DNA from 4 places in the Kluyvera intermedia genome. Region 1 is predicted to be linked to each of the others. Evidence: predicted binding sites of a transcription regulator. Region 1 holds the regulator's gene; each other region holds the start of a gene.
What was found. The regulator PurR, encoded in region 1, represses purine synthesis genes. The targets are predictions, from matches to a motif close to CANGCAAACGTTTGCNTG.
Positions count from the first base shown of each region.

Region 2: a site for PurR is predicted at 2,062-2,079, ahead of carA (glutamine-hydrolyzing carbamoyl-phosphate synthase small subunit). Genes of this name have one in related genera too.
Region 3: a site for PurR is predicted at 1,392-1,409, ahead of cvpA (colicin V production protein). Genes of this name have one in related genera too.
Region 4: a site for PurR is predicted at 1,891-1,908, ahead of purT (formate-dependent phosphoribosylglycinamide formyltransferase). Genes of this name have one in related genera too.

Region 1 covers NZ_CP139986.1:2,597,848-2,600,993, forward strand. Annotated here, with positions in the region: gene U0026_RS12550 (MFS transporter) at 1-340, opposite strand, end outside; gene cydH (cytochrome bd-I oxidase subunit CydH) at 501-590, opposite strand; gene U0026_RS12555 (hypothetical protein) at 574-753, opposite strand; gene purR (HTH-type transcriptional repressor PurR) at 885-1,910, shown strand; gene punR (DNA-binding transcriptional activator PunR) at 1,928-2,839, opposite strand; gene punC (purine nucleoside transporter PunC) at 2,951-3,146, shown strand, end outside.
Region 2 covers NZ_CP139986.1:3,970,644-3,973,789, forward strand. Annotated here, with positions in the region: gene carB (carbamoyl-phosphate synthase large subunit) at 1-804, opposite strand, end outside; gene carA (glutamine-hydrolyzing carbamoyl-phosphate synthase small subunit) at 822-1,970, opposite strand; gene U0026_RS19150 (hypothetical protein) at 2,141-2,386, shown strand; gene dapB (4-hydroxy-tetrahydrodipicolinate reductase) at 2,427-3,146, opposite strand, start outside.
Region 3 covers NZ_CP139986.1:1,531,690-1,534,835, forward strand. Annotated here, with positions in the region: gene folC (bifunctional tetrahydrofolate synthase/dihydrofolate synthase) at 1-266, shown strand, start outside; gene dedD (cell division protein DedD) at 256-930, shown strand; gene cvpA (colicin V production protein) at 1,464-1,952, shown strand; gene purF (amidophosphoribosyltransferase) at 1,986-3,146, shown strand, end outside.
Region 4 covers NZ_CP139986.1:2,078,339-2,081,484, reverse strand. Annotated here, with positions in the region: gene ptrB (oligopeptidase B) at 1-1,042, opposite strand, end outside; gene U0026_RS10105 (tellurite resistance TerB family protein) at 1,125-1,766, opposite strand; gene purT (formate-dependent phosphoribosylglycinamide formyltransferase) at 1,948-3,126, shown strand.

The DNA.
Region 1 (3,146 bases):
CAAGACCAAAGAAAGCGCCATGGTTGAGGCTGGTGATAATGCGCGAGAGCATTAAGGTGGTGTAGTCCGGCGAGATAGCGGACAGTACGTTGCCAAGGGTAAAGATAGCCATCAGGAAAATCAGCGCATTACGACGACCGCGATGTGACAGTAATAGCGTCATCAGCGGCGCGCCAACCATCACGCCAACCGCATAGGCGCTGATCAACATACCGGCGGCGGGAATTGAGACATCAACCCCTTTCGCGATAACCGGCAATAAGCCCATCGGCGAGAATTCGGTCGTACCAATACCAAAGGCCCCAATGGCTAAAGCCAATAAGGGAAAATTAATTTTCATACAAAAGCTCCGCTAAGCCACACGCAATACGCGGCATGACAACATGGGGCAAAAGCATGACATTAATCACAGAAAAACAGAAGTGTACAAAACAGCAAAAGATTATTGCTAATTGGGTAACAATAATACGAGAGGGAGCGGATGCTCCCTCACAGAGGGATTAATGCAATATAGCGGTGAAACTTGCTGCGACGATCAGAGCAAGCGCAATAAAGGTAGTACCGAGTGACAACTTAAGATCGGTGCTCATCAATTTTTCTCCTTTTGATTTCCACAGTAAAACTGCGTTTAATCATTTTTGCACAGTTAATCGTAAAAATCTTCACAGATTTAGCAGGATGTTTGTTTTTGTTCTTCCACTTTGCGCCAGGATAAGTCAAAATTCGACGCTTATTTATAAGCGTACCGGCCATTGACCCCCTCCTGTCGTCCTGTATCGTTTTCCCGGCGAAATGCAATCTGCAAGATTGTACCAGGGTGTGTGAAGGCAAACGTTTTCCTTTCGGTTTTATCAGGGGCAGGCCAGGGTCTGGAGTGAGATGGAATGGCAACAATTAAAGATGTAGCGAAGCGCGCAAACGTTTCCACTACAACCGTATCACATGTAATTAACAAAACCCGTTTTGTCGCTGAAGACACGCGTGAAGCGGTTTGGGCAGCCATTAAAGAGCTGCACTACTCGCCAAGCGCCGTGGCGCGTAGCCTTAAGGTTAACCACACCAAATCGATCGGTTTATTGGCAACCAGTAGCGAGGCGGCGTATTTTGCTGAAATCATCGAAGCCGTTGAGAAAAACTGCTTTGAGAAAGGCTATACCCTAATTCTTGGCAACGCGTGGAATAATCTTGAGAAACAGCGCGCGTATTTGTCGATGATGGCGCAAAAGCGCGTAGATGGCCTGTTGGTCATGTGCTCAGAGTACCCGGAATCTCTGCTCACGATGCTCGAAGAGTATCGCAACATCCCGATGGTGGTGATGGACTGGGGAGAATCCAAAGCTGACTTTACTGACTCCGTGATTGATAACGCCTTTGAGGGCGGTTATATGGCGGGTCGTTATCTGGTGGAACGCGGGCATCGCGATATCGGCGTGATCCCAGGGCCGCTGGAGCGTAACACTGGTGCGGGTCGTCTGGCGGGCTTTATGAAAGCCATGGAAGAGACGATGATAAACGTCCCAACCAACTGGATTGTACAGGGCGATTTTGAGCCTGAGTCTGGCTATCGTGCGATGCAGCAAATCCTGTCCCAGCACCCTCGTCCAACCGCAATCTTCTGCGGTGGCGATGTCATGGCGATGGGCGCACTGTGTGCTGCCGATGAAATGGGTCTGCGGGTTCCGCAGGATATTTCGCTTATCGGTTACGATAACGTGCGCAACTCCCGTTTCTTTACCCCGGCGCTGACGACGATTCATCAGCCAAAAGATTCACTGGGTGAAACGGCCTTCAATATGTTGATGGACCGCATCGTAAGTAAGCGTGAGGTGTCTCAGTCGATTGAGGTGCATCCGCGCCTCATCGAACGCCGCTCCGTGGCCGACGGCCCGTATCGCGACTATCGCCGCTAAGTCCTGATGCGGACGCCTTATTCCGGCGTCCGCAGCCACTCATCGTTTAACGTCTCACTGTCTCCCAGATACTCTAACAACCAGCTTAATGCCGGTGAGGCTTCGCTTTGCTGCCAGGTGAGACAACAGGCTGCATCCGGGAAGGGATTTTCCAGTGTTAATGCGACCCACTCCCCGCTCTCAAGCCACGGTTGCGCCCGATGTCCGGGTACCATTGCCGCGCATAGTCCAGCAGAAATGCAGGTTTCCGACGACGCCCAGTCCGGTACCACCACTCTTTTTTGGTTATCCAGAAGCCAGGTCGTCCGCTTGGGTAGCGAGCGAGAGGTATCCTCAAGCACCAATGAAGGCCAATTGCGCAACACATCATCGCTGAGCGGCCCTTCCATCTTTGCCAGCGGATGCGAACAGGCGACAACGCAGTGCCAATTAAGCTTACCCATGTCGCGAAAGGCAAAACGCCCGCCGATTGGGATGGCCTGGGTCGCGCCAATCGCCAGTTCCACGCGACCATCCGACAACGCATCCCACACGCCGTTGAAAACTTCCTGAAATACGATCAGCTCAACATCGTTAAAGTGGCGATAGAAATCAACAATCATCTGGCGAGTCCGTTCCGGTTTAACGATGTTATCTACCGCAATAGCCAACTGCCCACGCCAGCCGTTGGCAATCTGCTGACACTGTTGGCGGGTGATCTGCATTTTTTTGATAACAGATCGCCCTTCTTTCAAAAACCATGCACCGGCAGGCGTTAGCTCAACGTCCCGGTGCCGCCGTTCAAACAAAGGCACCGCAAGCCATTCCTCTAACTGACGGACGGTATAGCTCACCGCCGAAGGCACACGGTGTAATTCCTGCGCCGCGGCGCTAAAGCTGCCGTTGCGCGCAACGGCATCAACCACTTCTAAGGAATATTCAGACCACATTTTTTGCCTTCAAATATTTTGAATCCATGACTCAAATATTAGCGTTTCACAACCACCATTGCACTCTCTACACTCTGCGCAATTGTTTATTCATGAGAAAAAGGTCGATTTATGCAACCGGGGAAAGGATTTTTAGTCTGGCTAGCAGGACTGAGCGTGCTGGGTTTTCTGGCGACAGATATGTATTTACCTGCCTTTGCGGTTATTCAGGAAGATCTGCAAACACCAGCATCCGCAGTGAGTGCCAGCCTGAGTTTGTTCCTCGCCGGTTTTGCCCTCGCGCAGCTTTTGTGGGGGCCGCTGTCAG
Region 2 (3,146 bases), 1.4 Mb from region 1:
CGAGGCGTTACGCATGATTTGATATTCTTTGTCGGTCAGGGTCTGCGCCGGGGCGACGGTGATGGAGTCACCGGTGTGAATACCCATGGCGTCAAAGTTTTCGATGGAGCAGACGATGATGCAGTTGTCGTTTTTATCACGCACTACTTCCATCTCGTACTCTTTCCAGCCAATCAGCGACTCATCAATCAGCAGCTCTTTAGTTGGGGAAAGATCCAGACCGCGTTCGCAAATTTCTTCGAACTCTTCACGGTTGTAGGCGATACCGCCACCGGTGCCGCCCATGGTGAAGGATGGACGGATGATGCACGGATAGCCAACGTCAGCAGCAACTGCCAGCGCTTCTTCCATAGTGTGGGCGATGCCAGAGCGCGCGGTGTCGAGGCCGATTTTCTTCATCGCCACGTCAAAACGGCGACGGTCTTCGGCTTTATCAATCGCGTCAGCAGTGGCGCCAATCATGGTTACGCCAAACTCTTCAAGTACGCCCTGACGTTCGAGTTCCAGCGCACAGTTCAGTGCAGTCTGGCCGCCCATGGTTGGCAGGACAGCATCCGGACGTTCTTTTTCGATAATTTTACGCACCACTTCCCAGTGAATCGGCTCGATATAGGTTGCATCGGCCATTTCCGGGTCGGTCATGATGGTCGCCGGGTTGGAGTTCACCAGAATGACGCGGTAGCCCTCTTCGCGCAGCGCTTTACACGCCTGGGCACCGGAGTAGTCAAACTCACACGCCTGACCGATAACAATCGGGCCCGCGCCCAGAATCAGGATACTTTTTATGTCTGTACGTTTTGGCATGGCTCATTAACTCCTGATTATTTCGCGGACTGACGGTATTGCTCAATTAACTCGATAAAATGGTCGAACAGCGGCGCAGCGTCGTGTGGACCTGGGCTCGCTTCAGGGTGACCCTGGAAGCTGAACGCCGGTTTATCGGTACGATGGATGCCTTGTAAGGTGCCATCAAACAGCGATTTGTGGGTTACGCGCAGGTTAGCTGGTAGGGAAGCTTCATCTACCGCAAAACCGTGGTTCTGCGCAGTAATCATCACCACGTTGTTATCGATATCTTTCACCGGGTGGTTGCCGCCGTGGTGACCGAATTTCATCTTGATGGTTTTCGCACCGCTCGCCAGCGCCAGCAGCTGATGACCCAGGCAGATGCCGAATACCGGGACATCGGTCTGGAGGAATTTTTCAATCGCGTCGATGGCATAGTCACACGGAGCCGGGTCACCGGGGCCGTTGGAGAGGAAGATACCGTCTGGATTCATTTTCAGGACGTCTTCTGCGGAGGTTTTAGCCGGTACTACCGTCAGGCGGCAACCGCGGTCTACCAGCATGCGCAGAATGTTGCGTTTCGCACCAAAATCATAAGCAACCACGTGGAAAGGCAGCTCTTCTTCGGACTTCGCTTCCGGCAGTTCACCTGCCAGCGTCCAGCTACCTTGCGTCCAACCGTAGGTTTCCGCAGTGGTGACTTCTTTTGCCAGGTCCATCCCATTTAAGCCCGGGAACGCTTTGGCTTTTTCCAGTGCCAGCGTCGCATCCAGGTTATCGCCTGCAATGATGCAGCCGTTCTGAGCGCCTTTCTCGCGCAGCAGGCGGGTTAACTTACGGGTATCGATATCGGCAATCGCCACGATGTTATGGCGCTTTAAGTAGGAAGAGAGGTCTTCGGTATTGCGGTAGTTGCTGGCAATCAGCGGCAGGTCGCGAATGACCAGGCCTTGCGCATGTACCTGAGAGGATTCTTCGTCAGCAGCATTGGTGCCGACATTGCCGATATGAGGATAAGTAAGAGTAACGATTTGGCGAGAATAGGAAGGATCAGTGAGGATTTCTTGATAACCGGTCATTGAAGTATTGAAAACGACTTCCCCAACCGCCGAACCTGTTGCCCCGATGGCCCGACCGTAAAACTGGGTTCCGTCTTCCAGAACCAATAGCGCTGACTTAATCAAAACACCCTCCAGAGAATATTTACTCGCTTTATTTGCATATTAATGCATAACAATGGTGCAAATCAATGCAAATCTGCTTACCGACGTATTTCTGGCAAACGGCGGCATTCTAGAGACAGCCTCGGCAAAAGTCTACCTTAAAGGACAATTTTTATCATTATTTTGTGGTGTTGGCTAAATCACTCGTTAAAAGCGCCCAAAAAGATCAACTAAGTCATCATAGAAAACGCTTGCGGGGGATGAAGAATGGTAAACCGTTGGAAGGGGCAGTGAAAAGTAGACCAGATGGTCAAAATTTACATTTAAACAACAGAATTAGACATCAAAACACATTAAAACAAGCGACTGACAAATATAATAAGCAAAAAATAGATAAAATAAAGGGCAATAAAATATTGCCCTTTGTAATCAATTAACTATGACTACAATAACCACATCACGATGGGTAATAAGTTGCTATAGATCATTCAAATTCAGCACATCACGCATATCAAAAAGACCATTTGACTTAGCATTAAGCCACAATGCCGATCTGACCGCGCCGTTAGCAAAGGTCATCCGGCTGGAAGCCTTGTGAGTAATCTCCACACGCTCGCCAATATCGGCAAACATCGCGGTATGTTCACCAACGATATCGCCCGCGCGCACGGTGGCAAATCCGATGGTGCCCGGTACACGCTCGCCGGTATAACCTTCGCGGGAATAGACCGCGCAGTCTTTCAGATCTTTATCCAGCGCCCCGGCAATCGCCTCCCCCATCGCCAGCGCCGTCCCTGACGGTGCGTCGACTTTATGACGGTGGTGCGCTTCAATAATTTCGATGTCGGTGTAGTCGCCCATCACCTTCGCCGCTTTCTCCAGCAGTTTAAGCATCACGTTCACGCCAACGCTAAAGTTGGCGGCAAACACAATGGCAATATCCTGCGATGCATCGCGAATGGCCTGCTTACCGGCATCATCAAACCCGGTCGTGCCAATCACCATGCCTTTTGCGTGCTGCCGACAAAATGCCAGATGCGTCAGCGTGCCTTCCGGGCGGGTAAAATCGATAAAGACATCGAAATCGTCTTTTACCGCTTCGAGGCTGCTCTGAACGGTTACGCCAGATTTTCCAACGCCCGCCAGTTCACCGGCATCGCTGCCCAGTAAAGAGGAGCCATCACGCTCGAGTGCCGC
Region 3 (3,146 bases), 1.1 Mb from region 1:
ATAAGGATATTGCCGGTACGTTGGCATGCCTGGATGAAGTGGTCGATAGCTGGTATTGCGCGCCTCTTGAAGGACCGCGCGGTGCGACGGCCCAGCAGCTGCGCGAGCAGCTGCGTGCGGGAACCCTTTATACCAGCGTTGCGCAAGCATGGCATGCCGCCATGGCTGACGCAGCGCCTGAAGATACGGTGCTGGTGTGTGGATCATTCCACACGGTAGCGCATGTGATGGAAGAGTTAGACGCGGGGAGAGCCGGTGGCAAGTAAGTTTCAAAACCGTCTTGTTGGGACGATAGTATTGGTTGCGCTGGGCGTTATTGTGCTGCCAGGGCTGCTTGACGGGCAAAAAAAACATTATCAGGATGAATTTGCTGCGATTCCACTGGTGCCAAAACCGGGTGACCGCGACGAGCCTGATATGCTGCCTACAGCGACTCAGGCTCTGCCAGCGCAGCCGCCTGAGGGGGCTGCCGAAGAGGTGAGAGCGGGGGATGCTGCGGCACCTTCACTGGACTCCAGCCGACTGGCAGTCAATGGCAATGGCGATCTGGAACAGATCCCACCTGCTGCGGAGCTACCAAAACCGAAGCCGGTCGAAAAGCCGAAGCCTAAACCACAGCCGGTTACCGAACCTACCGTAACTGCGCCGCCACCGAAACCAGCCGCGGAAGATAAGCCCGCGCCGGTAGGTAAAGCCTATGTCGTGCAGCTTGGCGCGTTGAAGAATGCCGATAAGGTGAACGAAATTGTCGCCAGCCTTCGCGGTGCAGGCTACCGTGCTTACACGTCGCCTTCGACGCCAGTTCAGGGTAAAATTACCCGAATTCTGGTAGGGCCAGATGCCTCGAAAGATAAGCTGAAAGGTTCGCTTGGCGAGCTGAAACAGTTGTCGGGGTTAAGTGGCGTAGTGATGGGATACACGCCGAACTAGGGCGAAGGTTTTTCCCCTCACCCCGGCCCTCTCCCCAGAGGGGCGAGGGAGAAAGTCGGAGCCGGATTTATCAACGGCTCTCTACGGTCGCTCTCCCCAGAGGGGCGAGGGAGAAAGTCGGTGCCGGATTTATCAACGGCTCTCTACGGTCGCTCTCCCCAGAAGGGCGAGGGAGAAAGTCAGAGCTGGATTTATCAACGGCTCTCTACGGTCGCTCTCCCCAGAGGGGCGAGGGAGAAAGTCGGTGCCGGACTTAACAACGGCTCTCAGCGGTCGCTCTCCCTATAGGGGCGAGAGTGAAAGCCGGTACCGAACTTATCAACGGCTCTCTACGGTTCCCTCTCCCCTGCGGGGAGAGGGCTAGGGTGAGGGGTCTGGACAACGCTGAAAACGACCAAAAAACGATGGCGTTGAATATTTTTTCAGCGCCATTTTTTATTTATGCCAGGGAAGGAAATCCCTACGCAAACGTTTTCTTTTTCTGTTAGAATGCGCCCGAACTGGATGACAGGGCGTAAAATCGTGGGACATTTATGGTCTGGATTGATTATGCCATTATCGCGGTACTGGGCTTTTCTTGCTTAGTGAGCCTTATCCGCGGCTTCGTTCGTGAAGCGTTATCGTTGGTAACCTGGGGCTGTGCCTTCTATGTTGCCAGCCATTACTACACGGAACTGTCTGTCTGGTTTACGGGCTTTGAAGATGAACGAGTTCGAAATGGGATTGCTATTGCGGCGCTGTTTATCGTGACGCTCATCGTTGGTGCTATCGTGAACTATGTGATAGGCCAACTGGTGGAAAAAACCGGTCTGTCGGGTACAGACAGGGTATTGGGGATCTGCTTCGGCGCTTTACGTGGGGTGCTGATTATCGCCGCTATCTTGTTTTTCCTCGACACTTTTACCGGAATGGCGAAAAGCGATGACTGGCTACACTCGCAGTTTATTCCCTATTTCTCACCCGTCATCAGATGGTTTTTTGACTACCTGCAAAGCTCGTCAAGTTTCTTGCCCAAGGTATAAACCTTGGGTCGTTGCTGAACGAGGAAAAGACGTATGTGCGGTATTGTCGGTATCGCCGGTGTCATGCCGGTTAACCAGTCGATTTATGATGCGCTAACGGTGCTTCAGCACCGTGGTCAGGATGCCGCTGGCATCATCACCATTGATGCCAACAACTGCTTCCGGTTGCGTAAGGCGAACGGCCTGGTCAGCGATGTCTTTGAAGCTCGCCACATGCAACGTATGCAGGGCAACATGGGTATTGGCCATGTGCGTTATCCAACAGCGGGCAGCTCCAGTGCTTCTGAAGCTCAGCCTTTCTACGTCAACTCCCCGTACGGTATTACGCTTGCGCACAACGGCAATCTGACCAATGCGCATGAGTTACGTCAAAAGCTGTTTGAAGAAAAACGCCGTCACATCAACACCACTTCCGATTCTGAAATCCTGCTCAATATCTTTGCCAGCGAGCTGGATAACTTCCGTCACTATCCGCTGGAAGCCGATAACATTTTCGCCGCGATCGCAGCAACCAATCGCCAGATCCGCGGTGCCTATGCCTGCGTGGCGATGATTATCGGCCACGGTATGGTTGCTTTCCGCGACCCTAACGGTATCCGCCCGCTGGTGCTGGGCAAGCGTGATATTGGCGATGGTCGTACCGAATATATGGTGGCCTCCGAAAGCGTAGCGCTGGATACGTTGGGCTTCGAATTCTTGCGTGATGTCGCGCCTGGCGAAGCTATCTACATTACTGAGAAAGGGCAGCTGTTTACCCGTCAGTGTGCCGATAACCCAGTCAGTAACCCGTGCCTGTTCGAATACGTCTACTTTGCGCGTCCGGACTCCTTTATCGACAAAATTTCCGTCTACAGCGCCCGCGTTAATATGGGCACCAAGCTTGGCGAGAAAATTGCGCGTGAATGGGAAGATCTCGACATCGACGTGGTGATTCCTATTCCGGAAACCTCTTGCGATATCGCCCTGGAAATCGCCCGCATTCTGGATAAACCGTACCGCCAGGGGTTTGTGAAAAACCGCTACGTTGGCCGTACCTTTATCATGCCGGGTCAGCAGCTGCGTCGTAAATCTGTACGCCGTAAGCTCAACGCTAACCGCGCTGAGTTCCGCGATAAGAACGTGTTGCTGGTGGACGATTCCATTGTGCGTGGCACCACCTCCGAACAGATTATCGAAATGGCGCGTGAAGCCGGT
Region 4 (3,146 bases), 520 kb from region 1:
GCTCCTGCTGACTGTGGCGATGGATCTGCCGTAGACGAATTAACCCCTGCTGGCGTTCTTCCACCACCAGCCAATCGCGAAACAGGGTGAAATCTTCCAGCATCACCGTATCACGTGGCGGGATCACCGTTTGCCACGCGCTCTCTTCCCAGCTTTCGCTGCGGTAAAGGCCAAAGTTTTTACCGTCACGGTTGGAACGTAGATAGAACTGCTGCTGATAATGATCGAGGCTGTATTCATGATCTTTACGACGCGGCAGGTACGACTGAGGCTGTGCATGAGCTTTATCAGCATCCAGCAACAGCATTTCACTGGTGGTCGCACTGGAAAGGGCAATCACCACGTACTTACGTGAAGAGGTTTTATGTAGGCTGACATAGAATGCTTCGTCAGCTTCCTCATAAATTAACTCATCTTGTGAAGTGGGCGCGCCTATCTGATGACGCCAGACCTGCCATGGCAGCAGCGTGGTCGGATGCTGACGCACGTAATAGAGGGTACGTGAGTCATTTCCCCACACCACGCCAGGAGAGACATCTTCAATAACCTCCGGCAGCCAGGTTTCACTGTCCAAATGGCGGAAGCGCAAACCGTACTGGCGACGTGATAGAAAATCTTCGGTAACGGCCAGCAGATTATTATCTGGCGCAACATTGAGGCCGCCCAGCGTATAAAACTCACTGTCCGCCGCGCGTTTATTTTCATCAATCAGCAGCGACCAGGTTTCTTCGTTTAACGCCTGACGCTGGTAAATCGCATACTCGTGTCCCGGCTCATAGACCTGTCGGTAGCGGTAACCATTTTTGATATAGGGAGTGGAGACTTCACGGGGCGGAATTCGGTCAATAATCTCTTTAAGAACGTTGTCCTGTAAGCTGCGCTGCGAGGACATCGCCTCCCGCCCGTAGTCATTCTCCTGCTTTAAATAGTCAAGTACCGCAGGCTCAGACCGTGTGTCATCACGCAGCCAATAGTAGTTATCAATACGCGTATCACCATGCAATGTCATGGTGTGGGGGATCCGTTTCGCTTTAGGTGGCATCTCATTATTCATCTGTTTTAGTCACACCCTCTAAGGGTGGACAAATTAGACGGCGATGCAAGCAAAACCTGCGTTCTGACCGTTAAAGTTGCTGTTTTTGCAGCTGTAAATCCTGTTCAATCCCTTCACGTACTTCAAGCGGCAGTTTCAGTGCATCGCCCAGCGCGTTCAGATAGCTGCGCTCCATAAAGTGATCGATATCAATGGAGGCACAGCTGATGAAATAAAGCTCTAACGCCTCTTCTTCGTTATGAACGTCACGTGCCAAACGCTGCGGATCCAGCGGTTGCTCAATCGCCTGAGCGATGATCGCCCGTCCCTGCTCTTCCACACCCGCCTCACGCAACTGTTGCTCGATGGCAGCCTGTTCTTTTGCATCAATATGCCCGTCACTCTTCGCGGCAAAGACCAGCGCCAGAATCATGCGTTCAGTACGAACATCAAGCGGGGCCGCCGGTTCGCCGTATTTCGTTTCAGTTTGCGGGCTTGCACGCAATTTATCTTTATACTTGTTCCACAGCACGCTTCCGGCAACTGCACCACCGCCGACCAGCAGCGCGCCAGTGCCATACTTTGCAAGCATTTTGCGCGACGATTTGCTGGCCACCAGCAACCCAGCCAGCCCACCTAAAGCGCCAGGCACCAGCATCTGGCTGAGATCTTTTTTCCCGTCACCTGATTTCTGTCCAAGCAATGATTGCAGTTGATTAAGCCAACCTGACATATGACCTCCAGTAGAAATGCATTAATAACCCAGCCTAAGCGAGCAGATGTCAGGATATGTCTGTTACGCATAAAGATGCGCAAATTTAAGGTGATAGTGCCGACAAAACAGCGATAACAAGACAGACGCAAACGTTTTCGTTTATAATGCGTCAAATTTTGGATAGACGGTGGAATGGGTCATGACGTTATTAGGCACAGCTCTGCGTCCTGCTGCGACGCGCGTAATGCTTTTGGGTTCGGGTGAATTAGGCAAAGAAGTCGCCATTGAATGTCAACGATTAGGGATTGAGGTCATTGCGGTTGATCGTTATGCCGATGCGCCAGCAATGCACGTCGCACATCGTTCCTATGTTATTAATATGCTTGATGAGAGGGTGTTAAAGGCTCTGGTTGAGCAGGAAAAACCTGACTTTATCGTGCCCGAAATTGAAGCCATTGCCACCGACATGCTTATTGAGCTTGAACAGGCCGGTCAGCATGTGGTGCCCTGCGCCCGCGCAACAAAGTTAACCATGAATCGTGAAGGCATCCGTCGACTGGCGGCGGAAACGCTGAAGCTCCCCACTTCGGCGTATCACTTTGCCGATAGCGAAGCGCAATTCCGTCAGGCCGTCATTGATATCGGCCTACCGTGCATCGTTAAACCGGTGATGAGCTCATCCGGTAAAGGGCAAACCTTTATTCGCCATGAAGACCAACTGGCACAAGCATGGCAGTACGCACAACAGGGCGGACGGGCAGGTGCCGGTCGTGTCATTGTTGAGGGCGTGGTGAACTTTGACTTTGAAATCACCCTGCTGACAGTAAATGCCGTAGATGGCGTTCATTTTTGCGCACCGGTGGGTCATCGTCAGGAAGACGGCGATTATCGCGAATCCTGGCAGCCGCAGCAAATGAGCGAACTTGCACTGGCGCGGGCGCAGGAAATCTCACGTGAAGTCGTGTTGGCGCTTGGTGGCTACGGTCTGTTCGGTGTTGAACTGTTTGTCTGTGGTGATGATGTGGTGTTCAGTGAAGTGTCACCGCGTCCTCACGATACCGGGATGGTGACGCTAATTTCACAAGACGTCTCTGAATTCGCCCTGCACGTCCGCGCCTTCCTCGGCCTGCCGGTTGGCGGTATTCGTCAGTACGGCCCTTGTGCTTCCGCCGTGTTACTTCCACAGTTAACCAGCCGCAACGTCACTTTTGATAATGTGCAAAATGCGCTGGGCGCTGGCGTGCAACTGCGCCTTTTCGGCAAGCCGGAGATCGCCGGTTCCCGCCGTATGGGCGTCGCGCTGGCAACCGGTGATAGCGTTGAAGACGCCGTTGAGCGGGCAAAAATCGCCGCGGCGGCGGTCATCGTTCAAGGATAAGAAAAAAGGCGGGCTGCTTG